DNA from 4 places in the Ochrobactrum vermis genome. Region 3 is predicted to be linked to each of the others. Evidence: predicted binding sites of a transcription regulator. Region 3 holds the regulator's gene; each other region holds the start of a gene.
What was found. Region 3 encodes LexA, which represses DNA repair genes until DNA is damaged. Its sites were predicted from a motif close to TGTTCNNNNTGTGTTCNG; they were not measured.
Positions count from the first base shown of each region.

Region 1 (7,320 bases), on a different contig from region 3:
GATTGTGTCCTGATTGCCGAAAGGGCCGGGATCATTGCGGGTTGGGGCGCGAGGGTGCCTCAAAGCAATTACATTTCCGATTTATGGGTCGATCCACGCTATCACGGACAGGGAATTGGTCGGCAGTTGCTTGATGCGCTGATGGCTCAAATCCTGCTCGATGGCTTTGACGAAGCGGTGATTGGCACTCACGCGGACAATCTTCCCGCTCTCAACCTCTACAAAAGGGCAGGTTTTCGGATCGATTGGCGCGGCGAGGAATGGTCTGAAAGCATCGGAAGAACAGTTGAAAAAGTGAGGATGTGCACCAAGCTTTGAAATCCCATACTGTCGCAACCGTTGCCGAATGTTCCATCACGCCTATTCTTCTCTAGAGAGGATAATATCAGGAGGAGGGCAGGCGATGTGGATTATGCTGACGGAAGTGAACGGTGAAAAACTTGCCGTGAATTTTAATCACGTTCTTTCCTATAATGCTTATGGAACCGGCACACGCATTGTGACGCTGAGCACGGATCTAACATTCTTTGTCAAGGAATCGATTGAGGAGATTGAAGCCAAGCTCGGTATCGATGTGAAAAGCTAAAGCTAGCTTTTATCAATGGTTTGATTAGAGCGTTTCACCTTTTAACGGAACCATATCCGGCGTTTACCAAATAGTTTTGGCATTCGGCGGGCTGGATGGTTTCGACCAGCCTGCCGATATGACGCCATGTGTCTTCGATGGTGCGCTTTTGTGCATTTCTCATCCAATGCTTGATCTTGGAAAAGGCTTGTTCGATCGGATTGAGGTCCGGCGAATAGGGTGGCAGGAACCAGAGCCGCGCACCGGCGGCTTTGATCAATTGACGGATGGTTGCCGACTTATGGCTGCCGAGATTGTCCATGACGACAATGTCGCCTGGCTTGAGCACCGGGACCAACTGCTGCTCGACATAGGCGCGGAAACACTGGCCGTTCATCGGTCCGTCGAAGACACAGGGTGCTGTAAGCTGATCGTTCCTCAAAGCGCCCAGGAATGTCAGCGTGCGCCAATGGCCATGCGGTGCAAATGCCCGCAGTCGCTTGCCTTTTGGACCCCAGCCTCTGATCGGCGACATGTTGGTCTTGATCCAGGTCTCATCAATGAAGACCAGCCGTTCGGGATCGAGATGATTTTGCAGGGTCTTCCAGCGCTGTCTTTTGCGAGCGACGTCGGCACGAGCTTGCTCAAGGGCGAATAGTGTTTTTTTTGAAGCGCAGCCCTTCACTGCGAATGAATTCCCAGATCGTATTGTGCGAGACGGAAATACCCCGCTCGGTCAACGCCGCCTTCAGGCCATGGAGTGTCAGGTGTGGGTTCTCGGCGAGCCGTTGCACAATGATATCACGATGCGGTTCGAGTATCCGCTTGCGGTGGCCGCCCATCTTGCCGGGATGAACCGATCCGGTCGCACGATGGCGCTGGGACCATTTTACGACTGAAGATGCGGCAATTTCAAACCGCGTCGCCACTGAACGAACGCTTTCGCCACTCAGCACGGCGGCAACAACGCGCTCTCGAAGATCATTCGATATCGGTGCGGTCATCCAACGCTGGCCTCCATCCAGCCAGCATCAGTGAATCAGAACAAAACTGATTTGGGAAGCCCATTCGATTCAGAGAAAAACGGAAACGCTCTAGCTTTACTGAAAAAGAAAATGAACGGCATCACGCTTGCGAATTGCCGTTCATGCGGCCTGAGCATTATTGCAGGTTTTCTCTATTAGCTTTCCAGATTTTGTAGGGACATTACTGGAGACGCACTCTAGATATCCAGCTCTTCCACGAAAGCTGCTCGGTCCTGGATGAAACGGAAACGCGCTTCCGGTTTGGTGCCCATCAGTTCATCGACAGTGTTGCGGGTCTCATCAACATAATCTTCGTCCACGTGAACACGCAGAAGCGTGCGCTTCCTGGGGTCCATGGTCGTTTCTTTGAGCTGCTCGGCGCGCATTTCGCCTAGGCCTTTGAAGCGCCCGATTTCCACTTTTCCACGTCCGGTGAACATGGTGCGCAGAAGCTCGTCCTTATGCGCTTCATCTCGCGCATAGGCGACCTTCCCGCCCTGGCTCAGACGGAAAAGCGGAGGCACTGCCAGATAGAGATGACCGTTACGGATCAGATCGGACATCTCCTGATAGAAAAATGTGATGAGTAGCGATGCAATATGCGCACCATCGACGTCGGCGTCGGTCATGACGATAACGCGATCGTAACGCAGGTCGTCTTCCCGATAATTCTTACGCGTGCCGCAGCCGAGCGCCTGAACCAGATCGGCGATTTGCTGGTTCGCCGTCAGCTTTTCGCGTCCGGCACTGGCAACGTTCAAAATCTTGCCACGCAATGGCAAAATAGCCTGATTGGCGCGATTACGCGCCTGTTTGGCTGATCCACCTGCCGAGTCGCCCTCGACGATGAACAGTTCTGCCCCGGCGGCTGCGTTTTGCGTACAATCGGCAAGCTTGCCGGGCAGGCGCAGCTTGCGCGTTGCGCTTTTGCGGACTGTTTCTTTCTCTTGCCGGCGGCGTAAGCGTTCGTCCGCCCGGTCAATCACCCATTCCAGAAGGCGGGACGCTTCCTGCGGAGAGGCGGCAAGCCAGTGGTCGAATGGATCGCGGATCGCGTTTTCCACGATGCGCTGTGCCTCGACGGTCGCAAGCTTGTCTTTGGTCTGGCCGACGAATTCCGGCTCGCGGATGAAGACCGACAACATCCCCGCAGCCGATACCATCACGTCATCGGTCGTGATGATCGACGCGCGCTTGTTATTTGTCAGTTCTGCATAGGCTTTCAGCCCTCGCGTCAAGGCAATACGCAGGCCCGCTTCATGCGTGCCACCATCCCCGGTGGGAATGGTGTTACAGTAGGAATGGACGAAACCGTCACCACCGAACCACGAAACGGCCCATTCGACAGCGCCATGACCACCTTGTTTCTCGGTCTTTCCCGCGAAAATCTCACGTGTGACCTGGTGTTCCTTGCCAAGCGATGCCTCAAGATAGTCCTTCAGGCCACCCGGGAAGTGGAAAACGGCTTTTTCAGGCGTCTCCTTTTTCGGGTCGAGTAGAGAAGGATCGCAGTTCCAGCGAATTTCAACCCCGCCGAACAGGTAGGCCTTTGACCGCGCCATGCGATAAAGGCGATGCGGATCGAACTGTGCCGTCTTGCCGAAAATATCAGGATCGGGGTGGAAGCGGACGCGGGTGCCACGACGATTGTGCACTTCACCGAGCTCTTCCAGCCCGCCTTGTGGAATGCCGCGCGAGAAACGCTGGCGATAAAGACGGCGATTGCGTGCGACTTCCACTTCCAACATGTCGGAAAGGGCATTCACCACCGAAACGCCGACGCCGTGCAAGCCGCCAGACGTTTCATAGGCCTTGCCGTCGAACTTGCCGCCCGCGTGCAGCTTGGTCATGATGACTTCGAGAGTAGACTTTCCGGGCACCTGCGGATGTTCGTCCACAGGAATGCCGCGTCCATTGTCCGAAACAGTAACGAAACCATCGGCATCAAAACTGACTTCGATAAAATTGGCATGCCCCGCGACCGCTTCGTCCATCGAGTTATCGATGACTTCAGCGAAGAGATGATGGAGAGCCTTTTCGTCCGTGCCGCCAATATACATGCCGGGACGCAAGCGCACCGGCTCCAGCCCTTCCAGAACACGGATGGATGATGCGTTATAGTCGTCGCCTGCCGATGAAGCCGGCGGCGCTTTGACCGTTGCGGGTTTCTGAACAGAAAGCGACGGCACGGCCGTTGGCTGCGCAACACGCTGTGGCGCCACAGGTTTTTCACCCTGTCGCCCCTGTTCCCGTTCCCGGGCATTGCTGACCACTCTCGAGAAGAGATCGTTGCTATCGTCCATTTGTTCCGAAAAGCTCTCTATCTGAATTTCAGGGGGCGCTGCCGAGCCTGCTCGCCATCGACCGGAAAATACTGTTCGCGAATCATCTGAATGATGCCATGCGCGGCCATGAAAGGCGACTAAAGTTCGCCTTACGTTCCGTTTTCGCACGGTTTTTTCAAAGGGTTTTGTTTAGAACGGCACTGATTTGCACCAGAAAGAAGGCGAAAGTCAAACAAGCAGGACATTTCCGATCAAATTGGATGGAAACGCTGCGGCAGTTCGCATAGAGCGATGACGGGGAATGTTCCGAATACCGAGAGTTTGAAATGCAGAGCAGCGCAACAAGCGGCATGGAAGCGCACGTAAAGGGCATGGCGATTATGGTGCTCTCGGTGCTCCTGCTGCCGCTGATGGATGCCATCGGCAAGTGGCTTGCCATGGCGGACAACATGCCTCCGGCAACTGTCACCTTCATGCGGTTCTTCATTCAATGCTGGCTGATGTTCTTCATCCTGCTCATCGTGGGCGGCTTTGCTGCGCTGCGAACACAGCATCTGGCGGGCAACCTCATTCGAGGCGCGTTAATGGGGTTCGGCGGACTCTGCTTCTTTACGGCGGTGAAATACATGCCGCTGGCGGATGCGATGGCTGTCTTCTTTGCCGAGCCGCTTATTCTGACGCTCTTTTCGGCCATTTTCCTGAAGGAAAAAGTGGGTTGGAGGAGATTCAGCGCTGTTGGTATTGGCCTCATAGGCACGATGATCGTGATCCAGCCAAGTTTTGAGATTTTTGGCGCTGTCTCGCTTCTGCCGCTGGCAACAGCCGTAACCTTCGCGATCTACCTGATCCTGAACCGCAAATACGGTGCCAAGGAAAGCCCGCTTGTAATGCAGTTCTACGCGGGCGTCGGCGGGTGGGTGCTTGCCGGGATTGCCATGATTTTTGGAACTGCGGCGGGTCTTGGCGACTTGAGTTTCGGTCTGCCGCAAGGCATCCAGCCCTGGCTGCTCTTGTTGCTTCTTGGAACCATTGGCACAGTTAGCCATCTGATGGTCGTGCAGGCATTCAAGCTTGCACCAGCATCCATGCTCGCACCGTTCCAATATCTGGAAATCGTCAATGCTGTTCTGGTGGGCCTGATCGTGTTCGGCGACTTTCCGACTCCGTCGAAATGGTGCGGCATCGCGATCATTGTTGGATCGGGCTTCTATGTTTTCATGCGCGAGCGCCGCGTGAAAGTTGACGCATTGGCTTGAGGCAGGGCTAAACAGCTATTTGAGCTGACGCGCGCCGAAGACTGCCTCGAAAGCTTTTCCCATAGCGACGTCCAGGTCGCCCATCGTCACCGGTAATCCGAGATCAACAAGGCTGGTGATGCCATGTTCCGAGATTCCGCAAGGAACAATGCCGGAATAATGGCTGAGATCGGGTTCGACATTAATGGCAATGCCGTGAAAGCTGACCCAGCGGCGAAGGCGGATGCCTATGGCCGCGATCTTATCTTCGCACATGGTGCCATTTGGAAGGCGGGGCTTTTCTGGCCGTGCCACCCATACGCCGACGCGGTCCTCGCGGCGCTCGCCTCTGACGTTAAACTCGGCAAGGCTCTCGATGATCCATTGCTCAAGGGCTGTCACGAACGCGCGCACGTCCTCGCGGCGACGTTTCAGATCGAGCATCACATAGGCGACGCGCTGGCCGGGGCCATGATAGGTATATTCACCGCCGCGCCCCGTGTTGAAGACAGGAAGGCTGTCCGGAGTCAGGAGATCGGTTGCATTGGCGCTGGTGCCTGCTGTGTAGAGCGACGGATGTTCGACCAGCCAAACAAGTTCATTTGCCGTGCCTTCCCGAATGGCTTGGACACGCGCTTCCATGAAGGCGAGGGCATCCTCATAGTCCGTAAGGCCTTCTGTGACGACCCAGTCCACCGGAGGCGCATCCGCCAGGATCGGTAGAAAATGAGTATCCAGCGAATCGCGTTGACGCGGCTTTTGTGAAGCTGTCTCGAAAATGGGGGGGGCGGAACTATTCGTCATGATGAGAGCATATGGCGGTTTTGCAGCCTGACCACCAGATGTCAAAATGCCTCCCCGATCAATGAATCGCGAGCGGTACTTCCTTTTCGCATCGATTACGCCCCGCCTGCTTTGCCCGGTATAGGGCGCGATCAGCTGCGTCGACGAGATGACTATAGTCTGGGTGACCGTTGAATGCTGCAATGCCGATAGACAAAGTCACAGACTGGTGCGCACCGTCGGGAAGATTCATTGGCTGTTGCGCTATCTGGTTGCGCAGTTCCTCACCAATTGCAAAAGCCTTGTTTTCGTCGGCCTCCACAAGAGCGACCAGAAACTCTTCCCCGCCATAGCGGAACACGAAATCACTCGGGCGGCATAGTGACAGGATCGCCCCGGCAACTTGCTGAAGGACTGCATCGCCAGCACTGTGCCCATAGGTGTCGTTGATGTTCTTGAAATGATCAATGTCGATCATCAGAACGCTCAGATCCATAGCTCTTTGTGACGCCATACGTACTTCGCGGGTCAATATGGAGGGCATGAAACGGCGGTTGAGTGCGCGTGTCAGCGGATCGCGACCCGTCTCCATTGCGGCTGCCGCCTGAAACAGTTCAGACAGCAGGAACTTCACCTCACCGATCTTGGTTTGAAACAGTGCAAGCGAGGCGGCAAGTTTGGCGGGATTGTCCCTGCGCGCATTGTTGATGGCCGGCAGCAGATCAGCGTCTATATGTTCTACGTTCCGGCGGATATTCTCCAATGTACAGGAGTTGGAGAACATAAGGTCGGCCTTGTGCTGCAACCACAATCCGAAATCCGAGCTTGCGAGCGAGTGAAGCGGACTATCGGAATTGCCGTACAGGTTGAAGAGGAGTGACTGGCTCCATTCCATAAGCGCGGCGCGTTGCGATTCGCGCTCAAGTGGAAAATCGTGGCTGAGCGTGAAGGCCCGGTAAGCTTCGTCGGTCTGCGCACTTTCGCGCGCGTCCTTGACGAAAGCTTGGCTCATAATTTCAATCGCGATGTCGATGGCATTGCTGACATGCACGATAAGGTGCGCCAGGACCTCACGTGAAGCAACCTCCAGCTTCAGTTGACGAATGATCTCGTTTTTGAGCAGACGCGCGCCCTGCATAACGACATGGATCGGCACATCAATACGGGCGTGAACTTCGCCTACCTTGCGCTGTTCGCCGATGAATGCTTCGACATCGCCTGCGTTTCTCTGGAACATTTTCAGAAGCCAGTCGCTCAGTGAATTATGCAGTCGCTCCTGTACCATTTTCTGGGAGAGAAAAGTTGCGGCATCGCGGTTGCTCATGAGGCGGCTATAGAAAACGCCGACAAATTGCTCACGATGATGGCTGATCAGGTCACGGAGAAGGCGCGCGTGTTCTTCGGGCAGACCGCTGACTAGCTCGACC
Region 1 is NZ_PCOC01000002.1:1,177,438-1,184,757, forward strand. Features, by position in the region: gene CQZ93_RS19835 (GNAT family N-acetyltransferase) at 1-318, shown strand, start outside; gene CQZ93_RS19840 (hypothetical protein) at 404-586, shown strand; one part of gene CQZ93_RS19845 (IS630 family transposase) at 621-1,232, opposite strand; one part of gene CQZ93_RS19845 (IS630 family transposase) at 1,234-1,569, opposite strand; gene parE (DNA topoisomerase IV subunit B) at 1,788-3,893, opposite strand; gene CQZ93_RS19855 (DMT family transporter) at 4,202-5,131, shown strand; gene lipB (lipoyl(octanoyl) transferase LipB) at 5,147-5,914, opposite strand; gene CQZ93_RS19865 (GGDEF domain-containing protein) at 5,973-7,320, opposite strand, start outside.
Region 1: a site for LexA is predicted at 4,017-4,034, ahead of parE (DNA topoisomerase IV subunit B). Genes of this name have one in related genera too.

Region 2 (7,320 bases), 620 kb from region 3:
GTTCGCAGAAGGAACTGCACAATCCGGCAGATATGCCTGATGTGGTCAAGATCACAGCGATTGAAGAGCCTTGGATTCGCGCAACCATCATGACGCCGGATGATTATCTAGGTGCCATCATGAAGCTTTGTCAGGAGCGTCGCGGCCTCCAGATCGATCTGACCTATGTCGGTCCGCGTGCGATGATCACCTATGATCTGCCGCTCAATGAAGTCGTGTTCGATTTCTACGACCGTCTGAAGTCGATCTCGAAGGGCTATGCCTCGTTTGACTACAATCTTTCGGATTACCGCGAAGGCGATCTGGTCAAGATGTCGATCCTTGTCAACGAAGAGCCTGTCGATGCGCTGTCGATGCTGGTTCACCGTTCGGCGGCGGAAAAGCGTGGCCGTGTGCTGTGCGAAAAGCTGAAAGAGCTGATCCCGCAGCACATGTTCAAGATTCCGATCCAGGCTGCAATCGGTGGCCGCATCGTGGCCCGCGAGACGATCTCGGCGCTGCGCAAGGACGTGACGGCCAAGTGCTATGGCGGCGATATTTCGCGTAAGCGCAAGCTTCTGGACAAGCAGAAGGAAGGCAAGAAGCGCATGCGCCAGTTCGGCAAGGTGGAAATCCCGCAGGAGGCCTTCATTCAGGCGCTCAAGATGGGCGATGATTGAGGCTATGATTACTCCATTGCCTTTGTGAGCGTTGTTCACGAATTTACCACTGGAATTTAACTTTCTTTTCCCGCACCCTATATAGACTGATTTGGGTGCTGGGCGGGGAATGCTGTCCGAACTGGGCAGACAGGAGTTAGCGATGACCGAAGCTTTGAAACGGCTAATAGAAGCTGCCAAAACAATCGAGCAAAGCAAGCAAGACTTGGAACAGCAGCGTCGCAGTTTTGCCTATGGAAATACGAAGTTTGAGAACGAAATGATCACTCGGGCCATGATCGATGACCAGGCTGAGAAGTTGCGTTCTGTTGGAACAAAGTAATTAAGTCTTGATAAGTAAGAGTGAATCGCTATGGCGGATAACGAAGAACAAGAGGAAAGACATAGCGTAGCACTTGAAGCCGAGATTATTAATGATTCGCGGAAAAAAGCTGAAGCTGAGGCCCGAAATGGGCTAAAGCAGTATGATTTTGGGATGCAGGTCGTTCAGCAAGCGCTTGATCGCGGTACTTTTAAACTTCGAGTATCTGTTGTCTTGGCACTTCAACGCGAAGCGTTGGCGGGGATAAGTGCGTATGCCGGTAACTTCCGTCCAGCGGGTGTCGAGATACTTGGAAGCACGCATAAGCCGGTTGAAGCGCATCTTGTTGCTGAGCGCATCGAAGAAATGTGTGATTATGTAAATGATCACTGGAATGACGCTACTGCTATTCATTTGGCGTCATACATTATGTGGCGTCTAAATTGGATACATCCTTTCTCGGATGGTAATGGACGCACATCGAGAATTTTATCGTACGTTATTCTATGCATTAAAACCGGAAGCATATTCCCTGGGACACCAACTATTCCGGAACAGATTGTCGAGAATAGGAATCCATATTTTGCAGCATTAGATGCTGCTGATGCGGCTTTTGCTGACGGGAGAATAGATTTATCAGTGATGGAAGATCTCCTATCAGGTATGCTCGCTGTTCAGCTTAAGAATGCTTACGAACGTGCCGGCGGCAAGATTTAGTTCATCATGGTAATGCGATGCCGCATCTCCATCACCTACTGCACCCAATGCAATTGGCTGTTGCGCGCTGCATGGATGGCGCAGGAATTGCTACAGACATTCGGGCAGGACTTAGGTGAGGTGGCATTGCGGCCTGGCACAGGAGAGCTGGCTCGGGAAATTTGAACAGGGGGGATAAGTGGAATTTCTGCCTGACTTCGGCTTAGATGCCGTGAACAGGAGATACCATGACGAGACGACCGCGCCGGAACCATAGCCCGGCTTTCAAGGCAAAAGTGGCGCTCGCCGCCATTCGAGGCGAGCAGACGCTGGTGGAACTGTCCCAACAGTTTGACGTGCACGCCAACCAGATCAAGCAATGGAAAGACCAGCTCCTTGAGGGGGCGACAGGCGTTTTCGGCGATGAAGCGAAGGCGGAACCGACGGGTCCAACCGTCGATGTCAAAACGCTGCACGCCAAGATCGGGGAGCTGACGCTGGAGAATGATTTTTTAGCCGGAGCGCTCGGCAAGGCGGGATTGCTGAGCGGAAAGAAATGATCGACCGCGAGCACAAGCTGTCCGTCGTGCGTCAGGCGAAGCTTCTCGGCTTCAGCCGTGGCAGTGTCTATTATTCGCCGCGTCCGGTGTCTGACGGCGATCTGGCTCTGATGCGCCGGATCGACGAGTTGCATCTCGAATACCCGTTTGCCGGAAGCCGGATGTTGCAAGGGCTCTTGAGGGGAGAAGGGTTACAAACCGGTCGACTGCACGTCGCCACGCTGATGAAGAAGATGGGCATCGAGGCGATCTACCGTCGCCCGAACACGTCGAAACCGGCACCTGGGCACAAAATCTATCCCTACCTCCTGCGCAAGCTGGCGGTTACCAGACCCAATCAGGTTTGGGCGATGGACCTGACCTATGTTCCGATGGCTCGCGGATTTGTCTATCTCTGCGCCGTTGTGGACTGGTTCAGCCGGAAGGTTCTGTCGTGGCGACTGTCGATCACGATGGAGGCAGCCTTCTGCATCGAAGCAGTCGAGGAAGCGCTGGCCCGTTATGGCAGACCCGACATATTCAATACCGATCAGGGCTCGCAGTTCACCTCGATGGACTTCACGACGGTGCTGAAGAAGGCGGAAATCGCCATCTCGATGGATGGCAAGGGTGCGTGGCGAGACAACGTCTTCGTCGAGCGGCTCTGGCGTTCGATCAAATACGAGGAAGTCTACCTCCACGCCTATAAAACAGTGTCCGAGGCCCGCGCTGGCATCGGCCGCTATCTGACCTTTTACAATAGCCGACGCCCACATTCATCCCTTGACCGGCAGACACCGGATCAGGCCTACTTCAACGCGCTGGCACCAATGATGGTGGCGGCATAATCGAGGCGGAAATCCACTTAGCGAAACGCCCGAAACTGTTCAGACAAACCGAGCCACCTCTCAGGTGGTGTGTTCGAAATCCGCGTGCTGATGCCGGATGGCAACGAAGAACTTATCTGGGAGCGCAAGCGTGACGGCGGCTTTCCGGAAGCCAAGGTTTTGAAACAGCGCGTGCGTGATCTTGTCTGGCCGGACCGCGATCTCGGTCACTCTGACAGGATGTCAAAACCCGAATAGAAAAAGCCCGCAAATCGCGGGCTTTGCTATTTGAAGCTCTTAGTCCTCATCCACCACGCGCAGGCGCATCTGGGGCGGAGCACTTTCTGCGGGTCTCGCCTGCGGACGGGGCGTTTCCTCGGCAGGTGCCGGACCGAATTCCAGCGCCTCGATCTTCGCGCCGCGCTTCGTGACTTTGCTGGAAGACACCAGAATATCGTCAATATCCTTGTTGGCCTGTACGAAATGGGTCTGCAGCTTGCGCACACGTTCGTCGAGGCGGCCCACATCTTCCATCAGCCGGATCACTTCGCCCTGAATGACATGCGCCTGTTCGCGCATGCGGGCGTCTTTCAGGATTGCCTGAATGACCTGAATGGAAAGCATTAGCAGCGATGGCGAGACGATGACCACCCGCGCCCGGTGCGCGCGCTGGATCAGCGCTTCGAAATGCTCGTGAATATCGGCAAAGATCGATTCCGACGGCACGAACAGGAACGCCGTATCCTGCGTTTCGCCGGGGATCAGATATTTGTCGGATACATCCTTGATATGGATTTCCATATCGCGGCGAAACTGTGCGGCGGCTGATTTCCTGGCTTCGGGTTGTTCTGTCTCGCGCATGGTGTTCCATGCTTCGAGCGGGAATTTCGCATCGATCACCAGCGATGGCGCGTTGTTGGGCATGCGCACGAGGCAATCGGGGCGGGTGCTGTTGGAAAGCGTTGCCTGAAACTCGTAAGCACCCTGCGGCAAGCCGTCGGCAATGATCGCTTCCATGCGCGACTGGCCGAAAGCGCCGCGCGTCTGCTTGTTGGCGAGGATCGCCTGCAACTGCACCACTTGTCCGGCAAGCGACTGGATATTGTTCTGCGCCGTGTCGATGACGGCGAGACGCTCCTGCAATTTGGCGAGGTTTTCATGCGTCGAGCGGGTCTGCTCGGTCATGGTCTGGCCGATGCGATGTGTCATGCCGTCGAGCCGTTCGCGGATCGACTGGTTGAGTTCGGCCTGTCGCGAGCCGAACACTTCGGCCATGGTCTGCATACGGCCCTGCATCTCGGCTTGCGCTTTGAGGATTTCCGCCATGCGATGTTCGGCGTCGCGGGCACGGTCCTCGGCCTGCGCTTCTGCAACGGCACGCAGCCGGGCGGAGCGCGTCGCCGCGATCAGAAAAATAGCAAGGCACAGCACCAGCACGACAATGCCCGCCAGCAGGATATTCCCCAGCGTGAAGGATGTGGCGCCGAGCTGCAGAAGCGGCTCATTCAAGAGATTCTGGTTTTCCATGCAGAGAGCTTAGCTGATTCGTGCCGTCTTGATGAGATCAAAACAAGAACATTTTACAAAGTGTAATTGACGATTCTCGCGTGAGCCATTACGTGAAAGCCCATGTCTGTAAAACCGCTTGTCATCCTTCCCGATCCCGTCCTGCGTCAGGTTTCGAAGCCTGTGGAGCGCTTTGACGACCAGCTGCGCAAATTTGCCGGCGACATGTTCGACACCATGTATGATGCGCCGGGCATTGGCCTCGCCGCCATTCAGGTGGGCGAGCCTCTCCGGATGCTGGTCATCGACCTTGCTAAGGAAGGTGAACCGAAAGCGCCGCATGTCTTCATCAATCCCGAGATCATCGGCGTGACGGATGAAGCCAGCACCTATGAGGAAGGCTGTCTTTCGATCCCGGATTATTATGCCGAAGTGGAACGGCCAGCCGCCATCAAGGTCAATTATTTCGATGCTGACGGCAAGCCGCATTCGATGGAAGCCGATGGGCTGATGGCTACCTGTCTGCAGCATGAGATCGACCATCTGAATGGCGTACTCTTCATCGATCATATTTCCAAGCTGAAGCGCGATATGGTCATCAAGAAGTTCAAGAAGCTCGCCAGCCAGCGCGCATCCGGGAAAGTGCTTTAATGCGTGTCGTTTTCATGGGAACGCCGGAGTTTTCCGTGCCGATCCTCACCGCCATCATCGGTCACGGTTATGAAGTGGTTGCGGTTTATACGCAGCCGCCGCGTCCGGCGGGCCGTCGCGGGCTGGAGCTGACCAAGTCGCCGGTGCATGAAAAGGCCGAACAGTTCGGCATTCCGGTGTTCACGCCGAAGAGCCTCAAGGGCGTGGAAGAGCAGGAGGTTTTTGCAAGCCTCGAAGCCGATGTCGCGATTGTCGTGGCCTATGGCCTGCTGCTGCCGCAGGCCATTCTGGATGCGCCGCGTCTGGGTTGCTACAACGGCCATGCCTCGCTTCTGCCGCGCTGGCGCGGTGCTGCTCCGATCCAGCGCGCCATCATGGCGGGCGACAGCGAAACCGGCATGATGATCATGAAGATGGATGCGGGACTTGATACCGGCCCCGTTGCCATGGTTGAAAAGGTTGCGATCACACCTGACATGGCGGCAGGCGAACTGCATGATCGTCTGAGCCAGATCGGTGCCGACCTGATGATCCGTGCGCTCGGCGCACTTGAGCGCGAGAGCCTTGCCTTGCAGCCGCAGGCGGAAGAAGGCGTGACCTATGCCGCCAAGATCGACAAGACAGAGGCACGCATCGACTGGTCGAAACCCGCAAAGGATGTGCACAACACCATTCGCGGTCTGTCGCCGTTTCCGGGCGCATGGTGCGAGATGGAAATCAATGGCGCTGTCGAGCGCGTGAAGTTGCAGCGCTCCACGCTTGGCGAAGGCTCCGGTGCGGCTGGCACGATGCTGGACGATCGCCTGACGGTTGCTTGCGAGGAAGGTGCGGTGCGGCTCGTCACGCTGCAGCGTTCCGGCGGCAAGCCATTGCCTGCGCAAGAGTTTTTGCGTGGCGCAGCGGTTACGAAGGTTTTGTAGGCCCGTGCCGCGCTACAAGCTCACTGTCGAATATGACGGCACGCCCTATGTCGGCTGGCAGCGGCAGGAAAACGGCCACGCGGTGCAGAATGCCATCGAACTGGCCTTCAAGAAGTTCTGCGGCGAAGACCTGACGCTGGGTGCTGCGGGCCGTACCGATGCGGGCGTGCATGCAACCGCACAGGTTGTCCATGTCGATCTCACCAAGGACTGGGATGCAGGCAAGGTGCGCGATGCGGTCAATGCCCATCTCGTCATGGCGGATGAGCGCGTCAGTATCCTGAATGTCGAGAAGACGACGGACAGTTTCGATGCGCGCTTTTCGGCGCGTGCCCGGCATTATCTCTATCGTATCCATAATCGTCGTGCGCCTTTGGCTATCGATTATCAGCGCGCATGGTGGGTGCAGAAGCGGCTCGATGCTGGAGCGATGCATGAAGCGGCAAAGCGGCTTCTGGGCGAACACGACTTTACGACGTTTCGCGCCACGCAATGCCAGGCCAAAAGCCCGGTCAAGACGCTCGACCGGCTCGACATCACCCGTAACGGCGATTATGTGGAAATGCGCGTATCAGCGCGCTCTTTTCTGCACAATCAGGTGCGTTCCTTTGCAGGCAGCCTGATGGAAGTGGGCGTCGGTCGCTGGACGGCGGATGATCTGCAGGCGGCTTTGGAAGCCAGAGATCGCAAGGCCTGCGGGCAGGTTGCCCCGCCCTATGGGCTCTATCTGGTCGGTGTGGACTACGCTTTTCCATATTAAGAGCTGAAGTGCAGCTATCCAGTTTTTACGGAATCAAGAGCAAGCTTCCTGACGATTTTCCTGTTTCCAGAGCGCGGTGGGCTTGCGCTGCTTCGGTCAGCGCATGGGTGGCGCCAATGGTTCCAGTCAGCCCTTTTTCCATGACGTTGAAAAGCCGGGATGCAGAGTTCCGATAGTTTTCCAGGTCGTTGATGTAGGCGATCACGCTTGGCCGGACGAAAGAAAGATCATCTTGATTGCCAAGCGCATCAATGACGGCCTGGGAGATTTTTCCGCCGGCTTGACCTATGCTCGCCAAGGTTCCGAGACGACGCACAGATTGTGCGGTTTTTGCCAGAGTCTCTCCGCCGATCCCGTCATAGGCGACGTGAACGCCCTGTCCGTCCGTAAGACGCCTTATTGCCGCGACGAAATCGCAATCCCGTCCGACGAGAACATGATCCGCGCCGTTCTGGCGGGCC
Region 2 is NZ_PCOC01000001.1:2,128,951-2,136,270, reverse strand. Features, by position in the region: gene lepA (translation elongation factor 4) at 1-659, shown strand, start outside; gene CQZ93_RS10545 (hypothetical protein) at 802-981, shown strand; gene CQZ93_RS10540 (Fic family protein) at 1,012-1,677, shown strand; partial or broken gene CQZ93_RS10535 (Rdx family protein) at 1,684-1,821, shown strand; one part of gene CQZ93_RS10530 (IS3 family transposase) at 1,905-2,172, shown strand; one part of gene CQZ93_RS10530 (IS3 family transposase) at 2,172-3,043, shown strand; partial or broken gene CQZ93_RS10525 (Rdx family protein) at 3,104-3,280, shown strand; gene CQZ93_RS10520 (DNA recombination protein RmuC) at 3,320-4,549, opposite strand; gene def (peptide deformylase) at 4,652-5,179, shown strand; gene fmt (methionyl-tRNA formyltransferase) at 5,179-6,099, shown strand; gene truA (tRNA pseudouridine(38-40) synthase TruA) at 6,104-6,859, shown strand; gene CQZ93_RS10500 (quinone oxidoreductase family protein) at 6,885-7,320, opposite strand, start outside.
Region 2: a site for LexA is predicted at 4,583-4,600, ahead of CQZ93_RS10520 (DNA recombination protein RmuC). Genes of this name have one in related genera too.

Region 3 (7,320 bases):
CTGATGTGGGTCCGTGATATCGGTGGAATCGTGATAGAATGCTGACATCGCACCGACACAGCCGACCATCACTGCCATCGGATGGGCGTCACGACGGAAGCCCGTGAAGAACTTCGTCATCTGTTCGTGAATCATCGTGTGGCGCGTCACACGATAGTCGAAGTCAGACTTCTGTGTTGCGGTCGGCAGTTCGCCGTAGAGAAGCAGATAGCAGGTTTCCAGAAAATCACCGTGTTCGGCGAGCTGATCGATCGGATAGCCGCGATAGAGCAGGGTGCCTTCGTCGCCATCGATGTAAGTGATCTTGGATTCGCACGATGCGGTCGACGTGAAGCCCGGATCGTAGGTGAACATCTGGGAATTCTTGTAGAGTGGACCGATATCAACGACGTCTGGTCCGACAGTGCCTTGTCGCACAGGCAGGTCGAATGTTTTGCCTTCTAGTGTAAAGCTGGCTGTCTTATCTGACATCGTGTTTCCTTTCATTTCCACTTTGCCGCCCGCACGACGGCAGAATTGTAATCGTCGTTATAATTTGTCTTTTATCTCTTGGAATGGTCCCCGCCCCTGTGGGGACCATAAGCGTTTAACGCATTATCCTAACGAATTTGCCCGTCAAACTATCCCAAACGGTTCGCGATGCAATGCGTAATTTGAACTATTTAAGTGGGTTTTGTCACGTCAGCGTGAATGATCCCACCTTAAACGATTTGATCGCGAATACGCCCCAAGGACTCTTCACGTCCAAGGACGAAAAGCACATCGAATACGCCCGGGGAGGTGGTGCGACCGGTCAAGGCTGCCCGTAAAGGTTGTGCAATCTTGCCCAGTTTCAGGCCGGTTTTCTCTGCGTGAGTCCGTATAACGGCATCGAGTGATTCAGCAGTCCACTCGCTTGCTGACTCCAAATCCGGGAGTACGGATTTAAGTACCTCGCGGCCTTCCTCATTCAGGAGAGATGCTGCCTTCTCATCCAGATCGAGCGGACGAGCAGCGAAGATGAACTTCGATCCGTCGGCCAGTTCTACCAGAGTTTTGGCGCGATCCTTCAGGCCAGGCATGGCGGCTAGCAATTGTGCGCTTCGCTTGTCGTCCAGAGCATCGGCAATTTCCTTGCCGCCTTCAATTTCCGGCAGAACGGCGACGAGTGCGTCGTAAAGCGCTTTATCATCGCTGGCGCGCATATAGAGGCCGTTGATTGCCTCAAGCTTTTGAAAGTCGAAACGGGCCGCGCCCTTGTTGATGTCCTTGACGTCGAACCATTCGATCATTTGTTCCGTTGACATGATTTCGTCATCGCCGTGGCTCCAGCCAAGGCGGACGAGATAATTGCGCAATGCTGCCGACAGATAGCCCATGGCGCGATAAGCATCGACGCCAAGAGCGCCATGACGCTTGGAGAGTTTTGCGCCATCGGCACCGTGGATCAACGGAATATGCGACATTTGCGGCACGTCCCAACCCATTGCATCATAGATGACGGTCTGTCGCGCGGCGTTGGTAAGATGATCGTCGCCGCGAATGATGTGCGTCACGCCCATGTCGTGATCGTCAACAACAACCGCATGCATATAGGTCGGCGTACCGTCAGAACGGAGAATGATGAAATCATCGAGATCCTTGTTCGGGAAACGCACATCGCCCTGCACAGCGTCCTGCACGAGGGTTTCGCCTTCCTGCGGAGCCTTGATACGGATGACCGGCTTCACGCCTGCTGGTGCTTCAGACGGATCGCGATCACGCCAGCGGCCATCATAACGCGGCGGACGGCCTTCGGCGCGCGCTTTCTCGCGCATTTCCTCCAGCTCTTCCGGCGTTGTATAGCAATAGTATGCCTTGCCATGAGCGACGAGTTCTTCCGCTACTTCCCGATGGCGAGGCGCGCGTTCAAACTGCGAGATGGCGTCGCCGTCCCAATCCAGACCCAACCAGGTCAGCCCATCGAGAATGGCAGCCGTCGCGGCGTCTGTGGAACGTTCCCGGTCGGTATCTTCGATGCGCAGCAGCATCTTGCCGCCGTTGTGTTTGGCATAGAGCCAGTTGAACAATGCAGTACGCGCACCACCAATGTGCAGATACCCCGTGGGCGAGGGGGCAAAACGGGTAACAACCGGTTTCGACATGATAGCTCCACTATGTCATGCGCCTTTTCAGAGCAGCGGCGAATGCCGAGACGCTGGCGCAAACTTGAATTCTGACGCCTGCGGGAAAAACTCCGGCAGGTAATCGGGGTTCCTGATGCGAACCCACTCGATTTCGGCTGCGGTTCATGTAGCATAGGCAGCAATGTGCGCAAGGGTTTCGCATCCCTTTCGTACTGATGTGCCGTCGTTCTTTCGGAGTGTTTTGACGGTTTGGGCTAACTTTTGCGGTCAGGCGGGGGGCATGACAGGCATCAGGGAAGCGAGTGATGCAAACGAACGGGCGCTTGTCAGAAGCATGCCCGATGGTTTGGTGCGCACTCTGTTGCCAGAGGCCTGGCCCCAGAATGAAACGGAACTCCCGGCAAATCCAGAGTCAGTAAAGCCGCCTGTACCCCGCCTGCGTGAAGGTTTCCTCTCTATTCCCTTCGTTGCGACGGATCAGATCAGGACAGCGATTGAAACTGAAGCCGGGCGAGGCGTATTTTTTCTCTTGCTGCCAGTTTTCGCCGGTATTGGTGCAATCATCTATTTCACGCTCTCATTCGAACCCTCATGGACACCGCTTCTGTCCATGCTTGCGATTGCCATTATCTTGCGAATTGCAATGCGCAGGCACCACGTCGCTGGGCAAGGCATAACATTGGCCATCGCTTTGGTGACTGGTCTTGTAGTCGGCAAATGGGAGACGGAACGCCGTGCGACACCGATGCTGGGTTCTGATGTGGCGACACGCGTAACGGGTCGGGTTGTTGCTCTTGAATACCAGGATAATGGCAGCTGGCGGATAACGCTTGATGTGCTCCAGACCGAACGCCCGAAACTCCGTTTTCCACCCAAGCGCATCCGCATCAATGCAAGGGACATTCCGGCGTCGACCGTGATCGGTGGCGGACTGACAGGCTTTGTACGACTGCGTATCCCGTCAGGCCCAGTTCGCCCCGGCAATTATGATTTCTCGTTCCACACTTACTTCAATGGGATCGGTGCCAATGGTTTTTTTCTCGGAATCCCCAAAGCGACGCCGGTTTCTCCGCCAGATGAACTGACTGCGGAAATTTCTCAGTGGATTGCCATGCTGCGCGTTCGGGTTTCGGAACGGATTGAAGAGGTGATTGGTGGGGAGGATGGCAGTGTCGCTTCTGCGCTCGTAGCAGGTACGCGTGCAGGGATCAGCGAGCAGACCAATGAAGATCTGCGCAAAGCGGGACTAGCGCATATTCTGTCGATCTCCGGCTTGCATATGGCACTAGCCGCCGGGGTCGTCATGCTGACGTTGCGGTCACTTTTCGCGCTGTTTCCCGCCTTCAGTGTACGGCATCCTGTGAAGAAGTATGCGGCATTTCTCTCTCTGCTAAGCTGTACCTTCTATCTTGCTATGTCAGGTGCGGATGTCGCCGCACAACGTAGTTATATAATGATCTCGATCATGCTCGGAGCATTGCTGGTGGATCGAGCTGCCATCAGCATGCGTAATCTGGCGATTGCAGCTATCGCCATGATCGCAATCTCGCCGCACGAGATATTGGGGCCGAGTTTTCAAATGTCTTTCTCAGCCACAGCCGCGTTGATTGCCGGTTATGCCTGGTGGAGTGAGCGCAGCGCGAGCAGACAGATTGGTAAGGAAAAGCGTGGCAGGACCACCCATGGCTTTGCTGGAAGAATCCTGAAACCGATCACGGCTGCAGCCGCCACTTCAGTCATTGCCGGACTGGCCAGCGGAGTTTTTGCTGCTTATCATTTCAACAATACCGCACCGTTAGGCCTGCTTGGCAACGTTCTAGCCGAGCCCGTAATAGCGCTCCTCGTGATGCCGTTCGCTGTCTTCGGTCTCGTGCTAATGCCGCTGCAACTGGACTGGGTGCCTTTGCAGATCATGGGGTGGGGAATTTTCACCGTCAGGCATATTGCCGCCCTTGTTGCGGCATGGTCCCCCGACGGCAATCCGGGGACGATGCCGGCACTCACTCTCGTTCTGTGGACCATTGCGCTCGTTCTGGCTGTTGTTCTGTCTACCAGACTGAAGGTACTGGCGCTTCCGTTCATTGCTGTTGGGCTCGTTGTTTTCATCAGGGAGCCTTTGCCCGATATCGTAATATCGGAGGATGCCAAACTGGTAGGCGTCCGATTGGCGGATGGCAGGTTCGCGATCAATCGAAACCGCCCCTCGCAATTTACGATCGATAATTGGAAAACCGCTTATCTGATAGAAGAGTTTATCGTGCCGCCATCAGGCAAAAACAAGAAACGAACGGGTGGGAATGGGTTTGAATGCGAAGATGGATTGTGCACGATCAATCTGCGCGATGGTCGCACACTTGCCTATACGGCAAACATCGCAATGCAAGAGATAGCCTGCAATATCGGCGATGTGGTTATTCTCGCGGTTCCCGGCAAAAACGCGTCGTGCGGTCGTTCCAAAACTCTGAGCATCAGTAAACGCGATCTGGCGCTGAAGGGAGCTGTGGAAATCAGACTCGGGAAAGCACCAGAACCAAACCAAGCTTTCCAGGCTTTATCGATAGTTTCGTCCGAAACAATAAAACCAGACGTCGGGCAGGCGATATCTGATCTGCAACACGATAACCGAATAACATTTGCAGTCGATACGCCAAGCCGTCCTTGGCATTTGCATCGCATCCATTCGCGTCCGGCGCGCGGCTTGCCCGAACGTGAGTACAAGTCCAAATCTCGAGCTGTCAAAAACGCAGCGAGCTGCACATCAGACGCCGACGACGAAGCAAATCGCTGCAAATGATTCTCGAACGCTTCCAATTAAAAATGAACTATGGATCCGCTCGATCTCTTTGCCTTACGTATTTCCTACGTAAAGCCGCTTCGTTCTTTTGTTGGAAATGCTCTAGTAGCGGCGGATCAGGCCGACAAGCTTACCCTGCACACGAACACGGTCAGGTCCGAATATTCGTGTTTCGTAAGCCGGATTAGCGGCTTCAAGAGCTATGGATGCTCCCTTGCGACGAAAGCGTTTCAAAGTTGCTTCTTCGTCATCGACAAGCGCCACCACGATTTCACCTGGATTTGCGGATTCGCCACGCTTGATAATGACGGTGTCTCCGTCGAAAATTCCGGCATCGATCATTGAATCGCCTTTGACCTCAAGAGCGTAATGCTCGCCCGCGCCGATCATTTCGGGCGGAAGGCTGAGGGAATGGGTTTGATTCTGAATCGCGGAGATGGGCACGCCGGCAGCAATCCGCCCCATAACCGGTATGGATACAGTTCCGGACGTGTCGTCATTCGTAGCTACAGGGGCAGGGCGTCCCGGTGAGGGCGGCGGCGGCGCTTTGCCCAGACTACCTTCGATAACGCTAGGGGCGAACTTCTTTTGCGCATTGAGCCCCGGTGCGATGGAATCAGGCAGGCGCAAAACCTCAAGCGCACGTGCTCTGTTCGGCAGGCGGCGGATGAAACCACGCTCTTCCAGAGCCGTAATCAGACGATGGATACCCGATTTTGAAGCCAGATCGAGTGCTTCTTTCATTTCATCGAAAGACGGCGGAATGCCTGTTTCTTTCAGACGTTCGTGAATGAACAGCAGAAGCTCGTGCTGTTTACGGGTTAACATGCGCGACACCCTCCCGACCAAGAATTGAGAAAAACAAAACCAGAACGAACACTATATGTTCCAGTCTTGTTCTGCAATGGTTTTAAATCCATTAACGCTCCGAGTGAGAATGGGCGGAACGTTTTGACACGAGAGCGTCATTGGTGGGAAATTTTAGATTAGAAGCGATATAATATATATATTATAATTAGTTATATGATTTCTCTCATAATTAGAAAAGCCGGAATCTGTCTTTGATCTACAGCATAAGGACGCGACAATCGTCGCCGATTGAGGCAGCGGACGCGTTCTCATCTCTGATGAGAAGTGCTTTTGAGCCGACGAGAGCCGAGAGCATGGACGAATCCTGGACCGGAAATGGCTTCGCGATCAGCGTTCCATCCGGAGTTGATTCGATTGTAACCCGGATATAATCGCGGCGATGGTCATTTGCAGGTAGGGAAGCACCAAGCTTCGCAGGCCGGATGTCGGCATCAAGGTTGGTTCCGGCCAGCTTGGCGACAAGCGGACGGAGGAAAACTAGACTGCAGACGAGGCTCGAAACAGGATTACCGGGCAAGCCTATCACATGCACAATTTTGCCATTCACACCGATGCGTCCGTACATCAGTGGTTTGCCCGGCCTCATGGCGATCTTCCAAAAATCGAGATCGACTCCCAATTTTTGAAGCGCGCCGTGCACAAAATCTCGATCCCCGACGGACGCGCCGCCGATCGTAACCAGAATGTCGATGCCGCTTTGCAGGCTGTCTGCTATTGCTTGTTCGATTTTGGCAGGATCGTCCGGAATGATCCCCTTGTCTGCAGGGCTGCCGCCCGACCGCCTTATGATTTCGGCGATTCCCACACTGTTCGACGCAACAATTTGGTCCTTTCCGGGTGTTTCACCCGGTGCGACAAGTTCATCACCGGTCGCAACGATTGCCACCTTGGGTTTTTGGAATACGTCGATTTTCGCGTTCCCGCTTGCAGCGGCTAGCGATAAGGCGGCGGCATCCAGCTCACGTCCGCTCGAAATGACGATGTTACCGGGCGAAAAATCGAGGCCCGCGCGGCGTATATGCCGTCCTGGCTCCATTCCTTCGAGAACAGTGAGCCGGTTACCCGAACGCTCGGTGTGTTCCTGAATGACAATTGTGTCTGTGCCTTTGGGTAGTGGCGCTCCGGTGAAAATGCGAACCGCCTGTCCGATCCCCAATTCGCCTTCGAAGCGATTGCCCGCCGCCGATTCGCCTATTACGTCGAACTCAACAGGATAAGAGATGTTGTCGGGCGCGATCAGGGCATAACCGTCCATCGCCGACCCGTCGAAGGGCGGCTGGAGAAAATGTGCGAGCACAGGTGTTGCAACCACGCGTCCACCCGCATCGGACAAAGCGACTTGTTCTGTGCCGTGCGGTTCCGCGGATTTCAGGATGCGGGCCAGTGCTTCATCGACCGGGAGAAGGGACATTGCGTTTCCTCTCGAACTGAATTGTTGGCCCGTTTAGAGCATAAAGCCTGTCTGGAAGAATTGATCCAGAGCAAAGTTCAGCGGCTCAGGCTTTCCAGTCACCTGATTTACCGCCGCTTTTTTTGGTAACGCGGATGCCG
Region 3 is NZ_PCOC01000001.1:1,505,395-1,512,714, reverse strand. Features, by position in the region: gene gltA (citrate synthase) at 1-471, opposite strand, end outside; gene gltX (glutamate--tRNA ligase) at 702-2,123, opposite strand; partial or broken gene CQZ93_RS07455 (ComEC/Rec2 family competence protein) at 2,596-4,899, shown strand; gene lexA (transcriptional repressor LexA) at 5,002-5,727, opposite strand; gene CQZ93_RS07445 (molybdopterin molybdotransferase MoeA) at 5,966-7,180, opposite strand; gene moaC (cyclic pyranopterin monophosphate synthase MoaC) at 7,266-7,320, opposite strand, start outside.

Region 4 (7,320 bases), 1.4 Mb from region 3:
GCTGCGGGACCGATAGCTGATGACGGTTGCGACAATGGCCGCGCGGTCTCTCGAATATCGGTCATAGACATATTGCATTACCTCCTCGCGGCGCTCATGCTCGAAATCGACATCGATATCCGGCGGCTCCTGACGCTCGGCGGAGATGAAACGCTCGAACAGGAGATCGACCTGTGTCGGGTCCACACCGGTGACGCCAAGGCAGAAGCAGACGACGGAATTGGCCGCCGAGCCGCGTCCCTGACATAGAATGCCTTCTCCGCGGGCATAGCTCACAATGTCATAGACGGTGAGGAAATAGGCCGCATATTGCAGCTTTTCGATCAGCGCCAGTTCCTTGTGGATCAGCGCCTGCACCTTCGGCGGTATGCTGTCCGCACCATAATGGCGAGCCGCACCTGCCCAGGTGAGATCATGCAGATGCTGCTGCGGCGTCTTGCCGGGGGGCACCGGCTCGTCTGGATAATCATATTTCAGCTCGTCGAGCCGGAAGGTGATGGGCGCGACGAAATCGGCAGTCGCTTCGACGGCCCCAGTGTAGTCGCGGAACAATCGCATCATTTCATGCGGTGGCTTCAGATGACGTTCGGCATTCTTTTCGAGAAGCCGACCGGCTGCGAAAACAGTCGTGTGGTGGCGGGTGGCCGTCAGCACGTCCTGAAGCGCACGGCGGTCGGGGTGGTGATAAAGCACGTCATTGGTGGCGAGCAGCGGCACATTGGCTTCGGCTGCAAAACGGGCGATGCGCTCGGACCGGCGTCCGTCATGGCCCTGATGCGGCATGGCGAGCGCCAGCCAGACAGAGCCGGGTGCGGCCTGTGCGATCTCTGTCAGGCGTGCGGCAAAATCCGGCTCGTCTTTGTCAGGCGGAAAGACCGCGATCTGGAACTGTCGGGCGCGAAACAGCAGGTCGCTCCATTCGAGGTGGCATTCGCCCTTGATGGCGGCGCGTGCCTTGCCTTCCGTCAGCAGGCGACACAATTGCCCATAGGCCGGACGATCACGCGGATAGACGACCATATCCGGCGTGCCGTCGATGAAAGAAAGGCGACAGCCGATGAAAAGCCGAAAATCGCATGTTTCGCGAAAATCCTTCCATGCCGCATGTGCCCGCACCACACCGGCCAGCGTGTTGCGATCGGCAATGCCGATGCCGGACAGGCCAAGCTCATGCGCGCGCGCTACCTGTTCCTGCGGATGCGAAGCACCGCAAAGGAAGGAAAAATTGCTGGCAGCAGCCATTTCAAAATAATGAGCCATCACGCAAACAACCCATGCAGAAACCAGCGCGGATGATTGGCGCCGTCATAAAGGCCTTCGCGAAAAATCCAGAAGCGCTGGCCGTTCTCGTCTTCCACCCGGTAATAATCGCGCAGCTCCGGCACCTCGTGACCGATTGCGAGCCACCATTCCGGTTCGATCCTTTCCGGCCCTTCGGCAAGGTGCACATGATGGCGCACCCGTCGCCACAGGAAAAACGAAGGTGGACTGTCGGGCACTTCCGCCACGCTTTCGATTGGCTGTGGCGGGCGAAACAGTTTTATGGGACGCGCAGGCGGATCACCGGGAAGCGCCGGCGCGCTTTCATAATCGGCTTCACCCTTGCCGTCCGTGTGCAGGGCAGGACGCAGGCCGAAGGCCCGTTCGGGCATATGTGTGTTGCGCGAAAAGGAAACCAGAATGCGGTTCTGTCCAAGCCGCGCCGAAAGCCGGTCGACAAGCTGGCTGAACCCCGCTTCATCCTCCTCATGCTGGTCGAGCCCGGTCTGGCGCTGGGCGATTGCCGCGCAGCGCAGCGCTGCCAGCCGGATCATGTCGAAGCCGAAACCGGCATCGAGCGGATCGGTAAGCGCATTGAGCCTTTCACGCGCAAGACGCAGGAAAACCTTGTCGTTGCGCAAAGGCTGGCCGGTTTCGATGTGGATATGACGCACGTCGCCATCGACACGGAAGAAGGAGGCCTCAATCAGAAGCGCGCCTTTGCCCTCCGGTTCAAGCTGCGTAAAAAGCTCCTGTGCCAGTTCCTGCAAGAGGCGCTCGACCAGCTCCATCACTGTTACCGGCTCTGACAGGCGGCGCTCGGCGGTACTGAGCGGCATGATGCGCAAAGGTGAAATCGGCGCGTGCTCGCGCCGCGCCAGCCGGTCGAGCCGGGTCGCAAGATCGGTGCCGAAGCGGGCGGTGAGTGCGGCACGCGGAAGCCCCATCACATCGCCGATCCGTTTCAATCCGGCGCGCTTGAGGCCGGTTTCTGCGGTTTGCGTCAGTTCAAGTGCGGAGAGCGGCAGGCGGGGAAGCAGCCGGTCGGCTTCCGCCCTGCTGAAAGTACCGCCCTTCGTTCCACGTGCCAGAAGCCGCGCGGCAAAACTGTTATCGGCAATCGCCGCCTGTACGCCAAGCCCGGCCCGTTCCAGACGCCGGACCGCATCCGCATGCATGGCGTCGAGACCGCCAAAAAGATGCGCGCAGCCGGTGATGTCGAGCATCAGCCCGTGCGGCTGGTCGAGGGCGACAAGCGGCGTGTAGCGTTCGCACCAATGGGCAAGACGCTTGAGCAATGCTGCATCATGTTCGGGTGCCGCCGCTGCCACTTCAAGCCTTTCCACGCGGGCGCGCGCATCCGTCAGCGCCATACCGGGAAAAAGACCAAGCTTTGCCGCTCCGGCATCCACCGCTGTCAGGCGCAGCGCATTGGCCGTGCGCTCGGTGACAATAAGGGGCGCCATGGGGGACAGGCGCGGTTTGCCGTCAGGCGGAACGGCGCGGCGAAGCCGGTCGGTCGGCAGAAACGGAAACCAGAGGGCGAGAAACAGACGTTCTGCCGTCCCGTTCTCTTGTACCAAATTCCTGGGTTTCATTGTTCCATTCCATGATCCATTGCCCGCATGTGCCGTGGCGATTGCGCTCCAGAACCGCAGAAAAAACAGGCTTTCCGGGCGCGTTTGCTCCGCTTGAACGGGATGGCGCGGGCGCCACGCGCCAGCGGCTGACGGCAGCGCTTTGCACGCCTGTCCGGTGGCTCCTGAGCAGGATGACCGGCAGCTGCGCGGTTTCGGTTGCCAGAAGCAGACGGCGCGAGGCGGTCAGGTCGAGACATTTCGGCTGGCCTGTCACCGAGGCGACGACGCCGGAAACGAGGTGCGAGGCCTTGCCGCCGCTTCCGGCTTCCAGTGCATCATTTGCCGCCTTCAGAACATCCTGTGCCGTGGGACAGCGCACGATCAGAAGTCGCGACGGATCGATCCCGAAGGCATGAAGTCCCGGCGGATAAAGCCCGCCATATTCGCTTGAGGCGCTTTCTTCCTCGATCCAGATAATCGGGCGCCGAGATTCTGCTGCACGGGCGGCAAAGGCGAGCGCAAAGCCGGTCGCGGCCATGTGCGCGCCGGGATTTTCGGCAAAAACCTCATGCAGCGCATCGCCTGCCAGACCATGCGGAAAGGCGGCATCTGCCCCGGCAAGACCGAGCGTGAAACTGCGCGCCCGCCCGAAGCCCGTTTGCCCCTGATTTGCAAAACTACCTTGCGGATCGTTGCCTTCAATGGTCGTAACCATGCGCCGCAGCGCCGCGATGTCGATGCCGCTCACGTCTAGATTCCATCTTTTTGTTCTCTATATGTTCTAGTATTGAATCGAGTCAGGCAAGAGTCAAGCGGGATCAGTCGGGGGCATGTGTGGATAAGAAAAATGCTTCCTTAGAACGCATCCCGAAAAGTGGGAAACGGTTTTCGGAAAAGATGCGTTCAGACAAACAGTTAGAGCGCCGATCTGATAAAATCAGATCGGCGCTCTAAGAGGGAGCATTTATCGTCATGGGTGATTAGCTTAGCACTACAGTTGCAAATTCGTCAGGCCGTGGCGAAAAGAGTGATTTTCGAGTACCGGAGCGGAGCGTACTTGAAGGTACGAGAGCACCGGAACGCAGACAAAGCGCTCTTTGCAGCCCGGCATCACGAAGAATGCAACTGTAGTGTTAGGCGGCTTTCTTGAAAGGCACGCCTGCCAGTTGCGCCAGATGGCCGGGAAGGTCGGTGCCTGCACCAGCCGCATTGATCGTGTCGAAATAATCATGCCAGCCGGTGGCGGTGATTCCGGCAATCAGCATGTCGAGAGCTGCTTCATCCGGGAAACGCCAGATGGCGAAGAAACTCTGGCTGGGCGCAAAAGACTTTGTCGCGTCGACGGGCCCCAGTGCCAAGGCTTCGATACCGAGCGCGGCAAGCCCGCCCATGCCCGCACCGACTTTCTCAAAGAAGGCCTGCCTGCCTTCAGCATCAAGCGCGTGCCAGCTCGGTTTCGGGGAATAAAGCTCGGCGAGATAATAGGTCATGTCATATCCCTGAGGGTTGCATTGATCTTGAAAGAGTGGCCGGCATCGGTGCGACTCCAGATGCGGCGCAGCAAGGTGCTGAGAAGTTGCTGTTCGCCTGTCGAGAGGTCGCTCATCAGGCTTGCAATCCATGCGGTGTGTTCTTCGAAAAGCTGTTGTGCCAGCAGCAAACCCTCGGATGTCAGCCGGACAATCAGCTTGCGGCGGTCCTCGCTATCCGCGTGGCGCTTGAGGAAACCATCGCGCTCCAGCCCGTCCAGCAGGCCGGTGATAGTGGCGCGCGTTACGCCTGCGCGTTCTGAAAGCGCGTGCGGCGAGAGGCCGTCGGGCGCATCGTGCAGCAGAAACAGCAGGACGAACTTGCCTTCCGAAAGCTTGTGCGGTGCCAGCCGGTTGGCGCAATCCCGGTCAATGGCCGAAGCAAGCGACAAAACCTCAAAGCAGACTTTCAGCGCGTCGGTGGACGGGCTGTGCCGGCGTTCCATTTCACCCAGAAGGGCGTGATGCTTTTGCTCGATTATTTCCATACGGTACCGTATAATATGGTGCCACATTAAACGCAAATGGTTTTGATTGATCGAACAGGAATCGGATGGACTTGATCGATAGGCATATACGGTTTATATATGATCCGTATATGAACTGTATGGTCTGGACAATGCTATGGGTATCGTGAAAATCGGTGACGAACTGCATGAGGAACTGCGCAAGGCGAGTGACGTCATGTGTCGTTCGATCAATGCGCAGGCTGAATACTGGATGAAGATCGGTATGCTCGCGCAGGCCCATCCCGAACTGTCGTTCAATGAGATCGTGCAGATGCAGTTGCGCGCAGCGCAGGTCGAGCTGCCGGTTCTGGCGGTGCAGTCGTCATGACCAAGACATCTGCCGAAGTGGAAAAAATGGCGGCCTCCGGCGCGCTGCTCGCCTCTGTTTTTGCACTTCTCGACCGTACGCCTCTGGTGGGCATGACCACGATGCAGGTCAATGATCTGGTCGAGGATTACATTACCCGCGAGCTGCAGGCGCGGCCTGCCAGCAAGGGGCAATATGACTATCCCTATGTGCTGAATGCTTCGAGGAACGAAGTCGTTTGTCACGGCATGCCGTCAGATGACAATTTCATTGAAAACGGCGAGATCGTCAACTTCGACATCACGCTGGAAAAGGACGGCTATATCGCCGATTCCAGCAAGACCTATATGGTCGGCGAGGTTGCTCCCTTCGCCTCACGACTGGTTCGTGTGACTTATGAGGCGTTGTGGAAGGGAATTGCCGCCGTGCGTCCCGGCGCGACGCTGGGTGACATAGGCCATGCCATCGAACGCCACGCCAAGCGCCATGATTACAGCGTCGTGCGGGAATATTGCGGTCACGGCATCGGCCGCGAGATGCATGAGGAACCGCAGGTTCTGCATTTCGGCAAGCCCGGCACCGGCGTCCGTCTGCGCGAAGGCATGGTGTTCACCATCGAACCGATGCTCAATCAGGGAACGGCCAAGGTGAAGACCGAAAAGGACGGCTGGACAGTGGTGACGCGTGACGGAAAATTGTCAGCGCAGTTCGAGCATACGGTCGCTGTCACCGCGAATGGGGTACGGGTGCTGACCTTGCGTCCCGGTGAAGAAAAGATGCTGGCTGGTGTAAAACACGCAGCTTGAACAAAGAAAAACGCCCTCCAATGAGGAGGGCGTTTTTTTGTAGGTTGGCTTTCGCTTATTTGCGGTCGCGCGCAGCAAGTGTGCGCAGGCGCAATGCATTGAGCTTGATGAAGCCTGCTGCGTCCTTCTGATCGTAAGCGCCCTGATCGTCTTCGAAGGTGACGAGCTTGTCGGAATAAAGGGACTTGTCCGACTCGCGGCCGATCACCATCACATTGCCCTTGTAGAGCTTGAGCGTGACTTCGCCTTCGACATGGCGCTGGCTGTGATCGATTGCCGCCTGCAGCATTTCGCGTTCCGGCGAGAACCAGAAGCCGTAATAGATCAGTTCCGCATAACGCGGCATCAGCTCGTCTTTCAGGTGCGCCGCACCGCGGTCGAGCGTGATCGATTCGATGGCGCGGTGTGCTGCCAGCAGGATCGTGCCGCCCGGCGTTTCGTAGACGCCGCGCGACTTCATGCCGACGAAGCGGTTTTCCACGAGGTCGAGACGACCGATGCCATTGTCGCGGCCATAGTCGTTGAGCTTGGCAAGAAGGGTCGCAGGCGACAGGCGCTCGCCATTGATCGAAACGGCATCGCCCTTTTCAAAGCCGATCTTGATGATCGTTGCCTTGTCGGGAGCTGTTTCCGGCGAAATGGTGCGCATGTGCACATATTCCGGAGCCTCGACAGCCGGATCTTCCAGAACTTTGCCCTCGGACGAGGAGTGCAGCAGGTTGGCGTCGACGGAGAACGGCGCTTCGCCCTTCTTGTCCTTGGCAACCGGAATCTGGTGCTGTTCGGCAAATTCGAGCAGATGCGTACGGCTCTTGAACGACCAGTCGCGCCATGGGGCGATGATCTTGATGTCCGGGTTCAGCGCATAAGCCGAAAGCTCGAAGCGAACCTGGTCGTTGCCCTTGCCGGTCGCGCCATGCGCGATGGCGTCTGCGCCGGTCTTCCTGGCAATCTCGATGAGATGCTTGGAGATCAGTGGACGGGCGATCGAGGTGCCGAGCAGATAGACGCCTTCATAGACGGCATTGGCGCGGAACATCGGGAAGACGAAATCGCGCACGAATTCTTCGCGCACGTCCTCAACGAAGATTTCCTTGATGCCCAGCATTTCCGCTTTCTTGCGTGCCGGTTCAAGTTCTTCGCCCTGGCCCAGATCGGCGGTAAAGGTCACGACTTCCGCGCCCAGTTCCGTCTGAAGCCACTTCAGGATGATCGAGGTGTCGAGGCCGCCCGAATAGGCGAGAACGACTTTCTTAACGTCTTTCCACTTGCTCATAGTTCACTTCCGTCTGATGCGGTGCCGGTTGGAGAGGGAACTCCAACAGATAT
Region 4 is NZ_PCOC01000001.1:83,165-90,484, forward strand. Features, by position in the region: gene CQZ93_RS00385 (error-prone DNA polymerase) at 1-1,260, opposite strand, end outside; gene CQZ93_RS00390 (Y-family DNA polymerase) at 1,260-2,813, opposite strand; gene CQZ93_RS00395 (ImuA family protein) at 2,749-3,588, opposite strand; gene CQZ93_RS00400 (DUF6616 family protein) at 3,974-4,330, opposite strand; gene CQZ93_RS00405 (MarR family winged helix-turn-helix transcriptional regulator) at 4,327-4,857, opposite strand; gene CQZ93_RS00410 (ParD-like family protein) at 4,994-5,206, shown strand; gene map (type I methionyl aminopeptidase) at 5,203-5,991, shown strand; gene CQZ93_RS00420 (argininosuccinate synthase) at 6,047-7,267, opposite strand.
Region 4: a site for LexA is predicted at 3,607-3,624, ahead of CQZ93_RS00395 (ImuA family protein). Genes of this name have one in related genera too.